DNA from 4 places in the Kiloniella antarctica genome. Region 3 is predicted to be linked to each of the others. Evidence: predicted binding sites of a transcription regulator. Region 3 holds the regulator's gene; each other region holds the start of a gene.
The links. Region 3 encodes PhoB, which activates phosphate uptake and scavenging genes when phosphate is short. Its sites were predicted from a motif close to TNTCATAAAACTGTCA; they were not measured.
Positions count from the first base shown of each region.

Region 1 (3,165 bases), on a different contig from region 3:
TGAAAGATAAACCCTAATGTTTCCTGATTGTATTCATGTTAACTGAGAAAATTAACATCTAGCTAGGGAATGACAAGTAAAATAGATTCTTCTGTTATAACTTTATGTTAGGGCATAGACGGTAATTATATCACGAGTGTTTGTGACATTTTACTAAAATAAAAATTTCAAAATAAGCTTTTATCTTCTGTGATTCTTTAAAAGGCACAAAGGAATTTAAGCTATATAATTGAGGAAAGGTATTGTATGGACAGTTCTAAAAATGACGTTCCAAAATTTTACCATGATTTTAATTTCATGGATTCTGGTGACGCACGTCCTCTAAGGATTTTATCTGAGTATTTTGGGCCGCAACAACGGTTCGCAGAATTCAATGTTGATGATACAATTGTCTTTTTTGGCTCTGCACGTATTAAATCAAGAGAGGATGCCGAAAAAGCTTTGGCTGAAGCCGAAGCAACCGGCAAAGGCGAAAAAAAAGCCAAACAAATGATGCGACTTTCACGGTATTACGAGGAGACTTGTGAACTTGCGCGCCGTTTTACGGAATGGTCGAAAACGCTTGCTGATGATGAGCGTAGGTTTGTCGTCTGTACTGGCGGTGGTCCCGGTATTATGGAAGCTGCGAATAAAGGGGCCTCTGAGGGAAAAGGGGTCAATGTTGGCTTGAATATTTCATTGCCTTTCGAGCAAAGCGAAAATCCCTACATTACGCGAGAGCTTGCCCTGGAGTTCCATTATTTCTTTATGCGTAAGTTCTGGTTCGTGTATCTGGCAAAGGCAGTGCTTGTTATGCCTGGCGGGTTTGGTACCCTCGATGAGTTTTGTGAGCTTTTGACTTTGATCCAAACTCAAAAAATCGAAAAAAAGATGCCGATAGTTCTTTACGGGGCGGACTATTGGAACAAGGTTGTTAATTTTGAGGCGCTCTGTGAATTTGGCACGATAAGTGAGGAGGATCTTGATCTTTATCTTGTCACGGATTCAATGGATGAAGCGTTTGAGTATGTAACCAAGGGACTGATCGAAAACGCTCTGGAGACACCCGGCCCGATGCTCTAGTGAGGTAGCAAAAAATAAGATTCTTTATGACAGGCCTTGCTTTTGCGAGGCCTGTAGCGTTTTTAAAGAATTTTCTATAATTGATCTAACGGGTATTTTGGAATTAGGCGTTCGCAAATTTTGTTCGTCATAGTTTTGAAATTAAATGTAGTTTATTGGATGGTATGAATAACCTTACGGATCATTTTTTGTATGTCGCAATTCTGTTTATGGCTCTTTGGTGAATAAATGATAATAGTTTTATTATAAGTTATTTCTATAGGTCGCATACAAACTATCGATTTGATTAATAAATTTATACTATTCAAAATATCACGGTGTGATCGTGTGGGTAATAAAATTCCCTTTAAACCTATGATGTGTTTGAAAAATGTTGTAAATTGGCAAGTAATTGCAAATAATTGTTGATAATTTGATAAAAATACCACAAATTGTGAAAAGGAAAAGTGTGTTGCGTAATATGACAGTTTTGTGAAAAACATCTTGCGGGTGAAAATATCAAAACGTTATAAGTTCGGAGCGTTTTTTTTTAGGCAAAATCTACGAAACGGGTAAGGCTTGAGGCAAAAAGCGTAGAAACATCATAACACATAAAAAATGAGGTAAGTTACAGCGTGTCTGGTTTTGACCTATTAATAAAAATAGCTGGTGGCGTTGCTCTATTGCTGTGGGCGACAAGAATGGTGCGTACAGGGGTGATGCGGACCTATGGTAGCCAGTTGCGCCGGTTTCTTGGATCCGCAACAAAAAATACAGTATCCTCTTTTGGTATGGGTATCGGTATGGCCGGTATCTTACAAAGTTCAACTGCGACAGCGCTGTTGACGGTTGCCTTTGCAAGTAAGGGGCTTATCGCCATTGCACCTGCTCTGGCTGTGATGCTGGGAGCTGATGTCGGTTCCACTCTGGTTGTTCAGGTCTTGTCTCTCGATGTATCTTGGCTCTCGCCCGTACTCATTTTGATCGGCCTTATTGCGTTCACAACACGCCCGACAATGACATTAAGGCACCTCGGACGGGTTTTTATCGGCCTTGGATTAATGTTGCTCTCTTTGAAATTAGTCGTGGCTGCATCAGAACCGATGCGTGATAGTGAAACTCTTCAAAATATACTTGTTCCTCTGTCTCAAGAGCCTGTTATTGCTGTGATACTTGCAGCTTTGATAACCTGGATTACGCATTCTTCAGTGGCAATGGTTCTCTTGATCATGTCCTTAACCGTTGCAGGCGTTGTTCCAATGGCTCTAGGGTTTACGTTGGTTCTTGGCGCTAATGTGGGCGCCGGAATTGTTCCCTTCGCTTTAACGATGGGTGAAACGCCGGTTGGGCGCCGTATTCCCTTGGGAAATTTATTATTTCGCATATGTGGTGTCCTTTTGATATTACCGTTTATGGGTATGGTGACACCCTATATTTCTGAAATAAGCGGAGGTGATCTCGGTCGCCAAATAGCCAACTTCCATACAGCATTTAATATCGTTTTAGCTCTTGTGTTTCTTCCTTTCATTGGTGTTATGACTCGTTTGATGGAACGTGTACTGCCTGACCGACCGGGTGAAGCCAATGATCTCAAGCCAAAATATCTTGATGAAACTGTGATTAACACGCCGACCGTTGCTGTTGCTTGTGCCACCAGAGAGCTATTGAGGCTTGCTGACGTTGTGGAGAGCATGCTTGGTAAGGTTATCAAGGTTTTTGAGACTAACGATCCCAACCTGCTAACAGAAGTAAGCAAGCTAGACGATCAGGTGGATGAATTGCATGAGGCCATCAAGCTCTACCTGACACAAGTTAGCAAAAACAAGCTGAATCAAGAAGATTCAGCGCGGTGTGTTGAGTTGATCGCCTTTACGACAAATCTTGAACATATCAGTGATATTATCGATAAGAACCTTTTGGAAATTGCCAACCAGAAAATCAAAAAGCGACTAGAGTTTTCGGAGCAGGGTTGGAAAGAGTTGGTTGAGCTTCATCAAATGGCTTTGGATCAAATGCAACTTGCTATGACAGCATTTGTCTCAGGTGATGTTGATATCGCGCGTCAGTTGATTGCCGGTAAAGAAAAGTTCCGGGCAATGGAGCAAGCTGGTGGGGATAAACATT
Region 1 is NZ_JBHUII010000013.1:121,062-124,226, reverse strand. Features, by position in the region: gene ACFSKO_RS19145 (hypothetical protein) at 1-17, shown strand, start outside; gene ACFSKO_RS19140 (LOG family protein) at 247-1,062, shown strand; gene ACFSKO_RS19135 (Na/Pi cotransporter family protein) at 1,677-3,165, shown strand, end outside.
Region 1: ACFSKO_RS19135 (Na/Pi cotransporter family protein) is a predicted target of PhoB. The motif match lies at 1,524-1,539, and genes of this name have one in related genera.

Region 2 (3,165 bases), on a different contig from region 3:
ACCCACCGGAAAAGCAATCCCTGATTTTGATCTTGGTCTTTATCTTCCTTCACAACCAGCTTGACCGCAGACTTAGAACTCATCTTGGTTAGATCTTTGGCAATCCCGGAGAGTGCTTGCGCCCCCATGACATAGATGATGGAGAAATCAAGAGACCAATTTTCTTGCAATCCAGACAAAAGAAAAAGGGCAAATATTTGCACCCCCAGCCCCATAAACAACGTGAGGCGCAAACCAAAGCGGGCGGCAATCCAGCCGCCAATAAAGTTAGTAACAATGCCCATCGCCTCATAAAGCAGGAACAAATAGGCCAGATCCAAAGGAGAAAAACCAAGGCGATGGAAATGCAATAGAACAAGCATCCGCAAAGCCCCGTCCGTGAGGGTAAAGCCCCAATAAGCCGCTGTCACTGCACTATAACTGCGAAGATCAGACATAATTACGTTCCATAAGAATCAACGCTATTTCCCACAGTATACCCTACAGGTCTTTGGCGACCTTATGTAGCAAATCAACCATCCTGTTGACGTATCCCCACTCGTTATCATACCAGGCATAGATCTTGAGATGGCGCTTATCCACCACCATTGTACTCAGCCCATCAATGATCGTTGAGCGCGAGTCATTCACATAATCTGTTGAGACCAGCGGGCGCATTTCAAGCCCGAGAATGTCTTTCAACTCTCCCTCAGCTGCTACTTTGAACAGCTCGTTAACTTCTTCCGCAGTTGTATCCTGGGCCAAGTCAAAAACACAGTCCGTGATCGAAGCATTCAGAAGTGGCACTCTGATCGCATGGCCGTTCAGCTTTCCCTTCAGTTCAGGATAAATCATTGTAATCGCGGTGGCCGAGCCCGTTGTTGTTGGGATCAGGGAATTCATACCAGAGCGCGCACGTCGTAAATCTTTATGCGGCGCATCAACCAACACTTGCGTATTGGTGACATCGTGAATTGTTGTGATAGAGCCGCGTTCGATACCCAAGGCTTCATGAATAACTTTAACAACAGGTGCCAGACAATTGGTTGTACAAGAAGCCGCCGTAATAATGTGGTGCTTATCCGGTTCATAGAGATCGTCATTAACACCATAGACTATATTCAGCACCCCATCCGACTTCACCGGAGCCGCCACCATCACTTTTTTAATACCGCCATCCAGATAAGGCTGTAGTGTCTCTGTCGTTTTAAATTTGCCAGAACATTCCAGAACAACGTCCACTCCATGATCACGCCATCCCACTTTTGATGGATCTGGCTCTTCAGAAAAGGTAACCACCTCGCCTTCAATCTCAAAACCATCTTCTAAAGGGGTGATCGTCTTATCCCAGCGCCCATGGACCGTATCGAATTCCAAAAGGTGGGCCGCACATTCGACGCCGCCCTTGATTTCGTTTACATGAACAAATTCTATTCCGGGCACACCCCATCCTGCCCGCAGGACCAGTTTCCCCATACGGCCAAAGCCGTTAATTCCAACCCGAACAGTCACAGCTCTTTACCTTCTCTCAACAAACATTCCGAATACCAGCATCAGTAACTTGGCAATCTTCAAACTCATTATTTCGAATATAATCGAACTACTGAATAACAGTATGAAATTTTAATGACAACTTATCTCATAAGAAACACTATAGGCCGATGAAAAAATGTCGTTGGTTTCTCCAGAGATCATCTGACATCATCTCGCCAGATGCTCCAGACCTCAAACCAAAGAGAGCAAAGTTTGTCAGTTAGAGATCAGTAGGAAGTCCCATGTCCGTTCAGCATAACCGCGACCCCAGGTATGATATTCTTTTTGAGCCCGTAAAAATTGGCCCCGTCACGACCAAAAATCGGTTCTATCAGGTCCCGCACTGCAACGGATTAGGATATGCCCGCCCCAAAAGTCTTGCGGCTATGCGTGGCATGAAAGCTGAAGGTGGCTGGGGTGCTATTTGTACGGAAGAAGTAGAAATCCATCCCTCTTCTGAAATCTCGCCCTATATCGAAGGTCGCCTTTGGGATCATAGGGATATACCCGCCCACCGTCTTATGACGGACGCCGTTCATGCTCACGGCGCTTTGGCCGGGGTCGAGTTGGTTCACAATGGCTTTCACGCCCCCAACCGAACTTCACGGCTTCCGCCTATGGCCCCTTCGGCAATGCCCGTTGATGCCTATGATCCCGTTCATGCCCGCGCCATGGACCTCACGGATATCAGGAACTTACGCAAGTGGTATCGCACCGCTGCGATTAATGCTCGGGATGCCGGGTACGATATTGTCTATGTCTATGCCGGACACTGCATGACGACCCTGATGCATTTTATGCTCAGCCGTTTTAATCATCGCAGTGACCACTATGGCGGATCAATTGAAAACAGGGTGCGCCTAACTCGTGAAATCCTTGAAGACGTAAAAGACGCCGTGGGCGACCAATGCGGCATTGCCTTTCGATTTGCAGTTGACGAACTCCTCGGCAAAGAAGGCATGAGTTCTGATGGTGAAGCACAGGATGTCGTCGGGATGCTGGCTGAACTCCCTGATCTTTGGGATGTCAACATCAGTGGTTGGTCGCAAGATTCCTCCACCGCGCGTTTTGAGCCCATCGAGGGTTATCAGGAAAAATACACCGCTTTTGTTAAATCCATGACAACAAAACCCGTTGTTGGGGTCGGGCGGTTTACATCGGCTGATGCCATGGTTTCGCAAATCAAACGTGGGGTTCTCGACCTTATTGGTGCGGCACGCCCTTCCATTGCCGATCCCTTCTTACCCAACAAGATCTTTGAAGGACGCATCGACGAAATTCGCGAGTGTATTGGATGTAATATCTGTGTCAGCGGCGACAATCTCTGTGTGCCGATCCGCTGTACTCAAAACCCCACAATGGGTGAAGAATGGCGGCGAAATTGGCACCCGGAAAAAATCGCGCCCAAGGTGTCAGAAGATGCCGTGCTGGTTGTCGGTAGTGGGCCTTCCGGACTTGAGTGTGCCCTTCAACTCGCCAACAGAGGATATCAGGTTACATTGGCCGAAGCAGGAACAGAACTGGGAGGAAGATCAACAAAAGAAAGTCAACTTCCCGGTCTTGCGAGTTACGCCCGGGTTCGTGATTACCGTACCAACCTTCTGCAGCAAAAAAATAACGTAGAGATCTACCTCGACAGCGAACTGGACGAGA
Region 2 is NZ_JBHUII010000007.1:22,287-25,451, forward strand. Features, by position in the region: gene arsJ (organoarsenical effux MFS transporter ArsJ) at 1-437, opposite strand, end outside; gene ACFSKO_RS13730 (ArsJ-associated glyceraldehyde-3-phosphate dehydrogenase) at 481-1,491, opposite strand; gene ACFSKO_RS13735 (oxidoreductase) at 1,755-3,165, shown strand, end outside.
Region 2: ACFSKO_RS13730 (ArsJ-associated glyceraldehyde-3-phosphate dehydrogenase) is a predicted target of PhoB. The motif match lies at 1,596-1,611, and genes of this name have one in related genera.

Region 3 (3,165 bases):
TGTTGATATCTGCCTGACCATTTTGAGCACCCCCAAGGTCCTGTTGAGCCTCTGACGTTGCCGTCGAGATCTCGGTTGAGCTTTGGTCCAGATATCCCAAGTCGACCAGCAGCCTTTGCACACTATCTTTGGGAATCGGGGAGACATAGTTGAATTGTGTTGGGGCTTGCGGTGAGGCTGGTAAGTTCCAAAGCGCGATGGTTTGCGCAGAAATAGGATGATTTGGCGCGAGGGAGAGGCCAGTTTCTTCTATGATATAACGGTTCAGGGGACCATCACTATGCTGGGGGCACTTATTTTTGAGGGTATCGGATGGATTACACAAAGGGAAAAGTGCCTGTACATGTTCCCATCCGCGGCGATAACCCGCCACCATAGTCAGGTCTTGTCTGGTTACCTGATTGCGAACACCGACCCATCCTGTGTGATCTCCGAGCGGGAGAGAGAGACTGATCTGTGCCCAGTTATTGAGCATGGATTTCAAGTTTTGATTCTTTGGAACAAATCCTTGTGCAATTTGGTAACTTTCAGCAGGAGAAAAAATTGTTGAATCGTCCCTTTGATAGCCCGCAACAAAAACCATTTCCTTTGGCTGAAACCATCTGCCTTCTACCAAATCATAGAGACATGAAGCAGGAGCTAAAAGTTTGTTTTTGCCGACCATCACGCCATTACAAAAGTGGCGACCTGCCACATTTAGGCGACCAAGCGCACTCCAGGGATATTCCCTTGCTTCAAGACGCGCCATTTTATTGTCCGTGAGAAAGTAAGCATTTTCTTGTTGAGCTGTATCATTAGGGGAGGAAACCGTGGCCGAGGGTTGAGCCGACGTGGCTTGGGACTTTGGTTGAGAACCACATCCGGTAAGCAGAAACAGGGAAATGAAACTGCTTATGATCAGAAAATGGATATTCTTCACGATCTTACCTCTAAGATTTTGATTAGAAGGATAGGATAACAGAAGGAGTTGGTGTCATCCATATCGAGTGCAAGAAAACAATGAGTTATGTAGTGTTCGCACTATCTTCTGTATTCTCTTAGAGTGATGAAGCCTTGCTAAACAAAGAATAAAGATAAGACCATAAAATGGCTTATAAGCAAAAAATGGCCGTGATAAACACGGCCATTTTTTAGAAATTTTGATATGATTTCAAAGGGTCAAGCGGCTTTGGCTCTATCCAGAGCGTACCCAGCGGATCGTACCGTCCGAATAAGATCGAGTTCGGGACCTTCATTCAATACTTTACGCAGACGTCTGATGTGTACGTCAACGGTACGTGGCTCTACGTACACATCATGACCCCAGACTGAATCCAATAGCTGTTCTCGGCTGAAGACACGTCCTGGGTTTTGCATCAAGTGACGTAACAGTTTGAATTCGGTTGGGCCGAGGTGGACTTCACGCTCACCGCGGTAAACCTTATAGGCTGCCAAGTCCATATTTATGTCTTCAAATGCCAAAGCTTCAGTAACTGTTTCTGGCTTGCTGCGACGCATGATGGCGCGAATACGGGCAATGAGTTCTGCAGGAGAAAAGGGTTTGGTCATATAATCATCTGCGCCAGAATCAAGACCTCTGATCTTGTCTGTTTCTTCACCGCGTGCGGTGAGCATGATGATCGGGACACCCTTGGTTTCTGGCAAGCGACGAAGTTGTCTGCAAACCTCAATACCTGAGAGCAAAGGAAGCATCCAATCTAGTAAAATCAGATCTGGAGCTTCTTCTTTTGCACGGAGTAGAGCTTCTTCGCCATCATGAGCTTCGTTAACGCGAAAACCTTCTTTTTCAAGGTTATAGCGAAGCAAGGTTGTCAGGGCGATTTCATCTTCGATGATCAAAGCGAGAGGCTTCATGGAAAGGTCCTTTTTTTCCATTGTATTAAATTTCTATTTCGCTGTCATTATTATCGGGCGCATCACTATTTGGACTGAGCACCTGAAAGGAAGTACGGTCTCCCTTTGGTCGCTTGCCTTCTAGGCGCGCACCTGTGGATAGATAGTAAATAGTTTCGGCAATATTGGTGGCATGATCTCCCATGCGTTCGATGTTTTTTGCGATAAATAACATATGGGTACAGGCACTAATGTTGCGTGGATCTTCCATCATGTAAGTGAGAAGCTCACGGAACAAAGAAGTGTACATTTCATCAACTTCTTCGTCTCGGTGCCAGACGTCAATTGCTCTGTCTTTGTCGCTGTTAGAAAATGCATCAAGAGTATCTTTGACGATTTCTTGAACAAGCCGAGACATACGCATAATGCTTGTAACCGATTTTTGCGGGGGCATCTGATTGATGGCGATGCTGCGCTTGGCGATGTTTTTGGCATAATCGCCAATCCGCTCGAGATCAGAAGAGATCTTGAGGGCGGAAATAACCGCACGTAAATCGTTTGCTACGGGTTGGCGAAGGGCGATTAATTGCACAACTGCTGATTCTAACTCTTCTTCTAAGGCATCGATTTTTGCATCTTCTGCTCTTACTAACTCTGCCTTGGCACTGTCGCGTTGAACGAGAGCGTCAACAGCTTCAGCGAGCTGGTTTTCCGCCATGCCCCCCATACGAATAATGATTTCATGGATGGTGCGTAATTCTTTATCGAAAGAACTGACGATATGGTCTTTTGTATCTGGCATATCTATAATCCTTAACCAAAACGTCCAGTAATGTAACCTTGTGTACGGTCGTCTTGGGGGCTGGTGAAGAGTCTGTCTGTTTCACCGACTTCAACCACTTCGCCCATATGAAAAAAAGCAGTTCTTTGTGAGACCCTTGCGGCCTGTTGCATGGAGTGGGTTACGATTACAATCGTAAATCTCTTGCGCAACTCATCGATCAATTCTTCGATCTTTGCTGTGGCAATGGGGTCTAGAGCAGAACAAGGTTCATCCATAAGGATGACTTCAGGGTTGATCGCAATGGCACGGGCAATACAAAGGCGTTGTTGCTGTCCGCCTGAGAGACCGGTACCGGGTTTGTCGAGGCGATCTTTTACTTCATCCCAGAGACCTGCGCGACGCAAACTTTCTTCGACACACTCTTCGAGTTCCTCTTTGTTATTCACAGTCCCATGTAATTTAGGGCCGTAGGCGATATTATCATAAATTGATTTCGGAAAGGGATTAGGTTTTTGGAAAACCATGCCGACCCTCGCACGAAGCAGCAC
Region 3 is NZ_JBHUII010000001.1:897,754-900,918, reverse strand. Features, by position in the region: gene ACFSKO_RS04285 (hypothetical protein) at 1-919, opposite strand, end outside; gene phoB (phosphate regulon transcriptional regulator PhoB) at 1,159-1,875, opposite strand; gene phoU (phosphate signaling complex protein PhoU) at 1,880-2,635, opposite strand; gene pstB (phosphate ABC transporter ATP-binding protein PstB) at 2,647-3,165, opposite strand, start outside.

Region 4 (3,165 bases), on a different contig from region 3:
GGTTCACTCTTGTGGGTACAGTCTTGAAAGTGACATTTCTCTGTGAGTTCGGTTATTTCAGGAAAGAGGCGATTGATACCTTCTGCGGCATTGTACAGGTGTAGCACCCGTATGCCTGGAGTATCGACCAGCCATCCGCCGGCGTTTGTTTGATGAAGAGATCGCGCCGTCGTTGTATGTCGGCCTTGCGCGTCGCTTTCGCGTATTCCTCCTGTTGCAGTATCCAGTTCGCATAAGGTATTTAGCAACGTAGATTTCCCAACTCCGGATGAGCCAACCATAGCAACGCTTTGCCCCGGTTGGCACCACCTTTCCAGTCGCTTAATCTGAATAAGGTCGTGTGCATCAACGGCCTCAACAATTAAATCTGGAGATAGTTCTTTTACCTGTTTGACCCAAGAAGAGGGGCTTTCCACCTTATCTGCTTTGGTTAAAATAACCACTGGTGTAATTCCTGATTCACATGCCATTGCAAGAAATTGATCGATCCACCCGACCTTAAAATCAGCATTACAGGAACTCACTATGAAAAGGGTATCTATATTTGCGGCAATAAGTTGAGGTTGATTGCCTGTACGTGGACTTTGTCGCTGGAGAACACTTTTCCGGTTCAAGGACTTTAGGATATTACCGGTTATTAAATCAGTGAGGACCCAATCACCAACCGCAAATCCAGCCGTACTTTGGTCTTTAAGTGGGACGAGTACATGACTATCAGTTTGCCCGCGTGCGTGAAGCCTGATGCGATGTACATTGGTTATTCGCAAAGCGGCCAGTGTCAACGCTTGTTGTTGTTCTATTTCATCTGCATTGAGTTGAGATTGAAAAAAATCTGACCATCCCAGGTCTTCAAGATTGAGTGTATGCGCGGGGGTTGGTTTATGAATTGTCTATCACCTTAAAGTTTGTGTCATAAAATTTGTACCAGAATACTTAACCAGAATTACTCCATAAGCAGTACTTCATCCAAAGTGTGCTCAAATTGACCAACTGAAATAGAGCCGATAATACACTCGTAATTACTTAATATGATTTTTGACTGCTATAAAAGACATCAGGTGATTTATGGCAATGGAAAAAGGTATACCTTTTTGAAGGCAACAAGGAGAAAATCGTTTTTTAAAGAGGTGTAATTGATGAAAGGCGCAAGCGGATCGTCCTTTCTGCAAGTGAGAAAAGAACACATTACTTGACGGTTTATTCAAAAAATAAATAGAGTGGCTATATTCAATCATATTTAAAAATAAAAAATAACAGGGAAATGATCATGTTACGCACACTAAAGCTGACTGCTTTTACTGTCCTCGTGGGAGGAACGTTAGCAGGTTGTATTTCTACCCCCCAAAACGATCTTTTGAATGCGACGCTCTGGACCCAAAAGTCGGTTGAGTTTAAAGCCAACAGCATGGCCATGTATGAGTTGGCCAAAATTAAACTTGATGAATCTCTGGTCGATAAAAACTGGACCGGCGCGCCTGACGAGCAGGGCGAAAATTACAGTGGAAAGCCACCAGCAGTTATGCTGGATGTTGATGAAACGGTTCTTGATAACTCCGCATATGAAGCTTGGCTTGTGGCGAATAATGAAAGTTATAGCTCAAAAACGTGGGTACCATTTGTGCGTTCTGAAACATCCACACCTGTCGCTGGTTCTCTTGATTTTATCAAGTATGCAGAATCAAAAGGCGTGAAGGTGTTTTATGTTTCCAATCGCAAAGGACCACAAGAAGAAGCGACCAGAAATAATTTAAAAACTTTGGGCTATCCGATTGATACATCTGAGGATACGGTCCTTCTTCGTAAAGAAAAAGAAGCATGGAACTCTTCAAAAAAATCTCCTCGTCGCGCTCACATTACCGAAAACTACCGTTTGGTCATGGTTGTTGGCGATAACTTCAGCGATTTCGTTGATGATTACAAAGGAAGCATTGATGAGCGGAAGGCTGTGCTCGATAAATACGATGACATGTGGGGCAGTAAGTGGATCATGATTTCTAATCCTATGTATGGATCTTGGGAGTCAGCGGCTTTTGGTCATAACTGGGGCTTGACGTCTGCAGAACGTCGCAAGCTTAAGCATCAGTCTTTGGATGTTTGGGTGCCTACTGAAGAATAATTGAAGTTTAAATGTCTGACTTATCAGATTAAAATTATATAAGGGGGGGCTTTTATGGCCTCCCTTTTTTGTGTAAAAAGATTTGAATTAACCCCAGAAAGATAGCGATCTGTTTGGCAAATTAAATTTGGAATTCCATAATTTAGATATATTTTGTTAATAGTGATTGAACCAGAGAGGGTAAGCCCTTAGATATGATGCTGGTTAAAAAAACTAGGAATTCACTTTTTATGCTGTTTACGTTGATTCTCTCTATTTTTCGCCGTTTCTCAAACATCTTCGAGCCGGCACCTGTTCTTGAGCCTATTCGTATTAAACAGAGAGATCGTAAATTTTTAGGCAAGAACAGGGATCATCGGTGAAATCTTTCGACATTCTGAAACAGGCTAAAAGATATTGGTCTTCAGAGCACGAAAGTCTCAAGTGGTGGCATCTCCTTTTTACCCTTAAACGCGCAGAACATTCGCTTGCGCGAAGGGCTACTGGTTTATCGAAACTTATCCCCTTATTGTTACTCGGCGCAGTTATTAGCCTGATTGCCGGGTTGACGATCCCCATCCTCAAAGTTGAGAAATTTTTTCTTTTTGAAGACCTGATATCAATCGTTGGTGCGATTGAGCAGTTGGCACGAAGTGGCGAATATCTTCTCTCCTTTGTTATTCTCTTGTTTTCAGTGGTTTTCCCAACCATGAAAATTATGGTGGCGGATTATGTTTGGCGGGCAAGAAGTGTCGAACACAAATCCGTGCAAAGGGCCGTAAAATTGATTGATTTGCTGGGGAAATGGAGCATGCTTGATGTCTTTATTGTCGGCATGATTGTCATCTCTGCCAAGTCTTCAGGGATGGCAAACGCAACATCTCAGCCCGGCATGTATTATTTTGGTGCTTCTGTGATTTGTTCCATGTTTGGGGTTGTTCTTTTAAAGCGTGCCATAGAGAAATCTTAGATAGAGAAATCTTAGATAGAGAAATCTCAAATATAAAATCTGAGACATATATTGCTTTGCTTTTCTTAAACTTGATTGGAGATTAAGCATCTCGAACAAG
Region 4 is NZ_JBHUII010000004.1:141,288-144,452, reverse strand. Features, by position in the region: gene rsgA (ribosome small subunit-dependent GTPase A) at 1-782, opposite strand, end outside; gene ACFSKO_RS07600 (5'-nucleotidase, lipoprotein e(P4) family) at 1,268-2,116, shown strand; gene ACFSKO_RS07595 (paraquat-inducible protein A) at 2,475-3,065, shown strand.
Region 4: ACFSKO_RS07600 (5'-nucleotidase, lipoprotein e(P4) family) is a predicted target of PhoB. The motif match lies at 1,191-1,206, and genes of this name have one in related genera.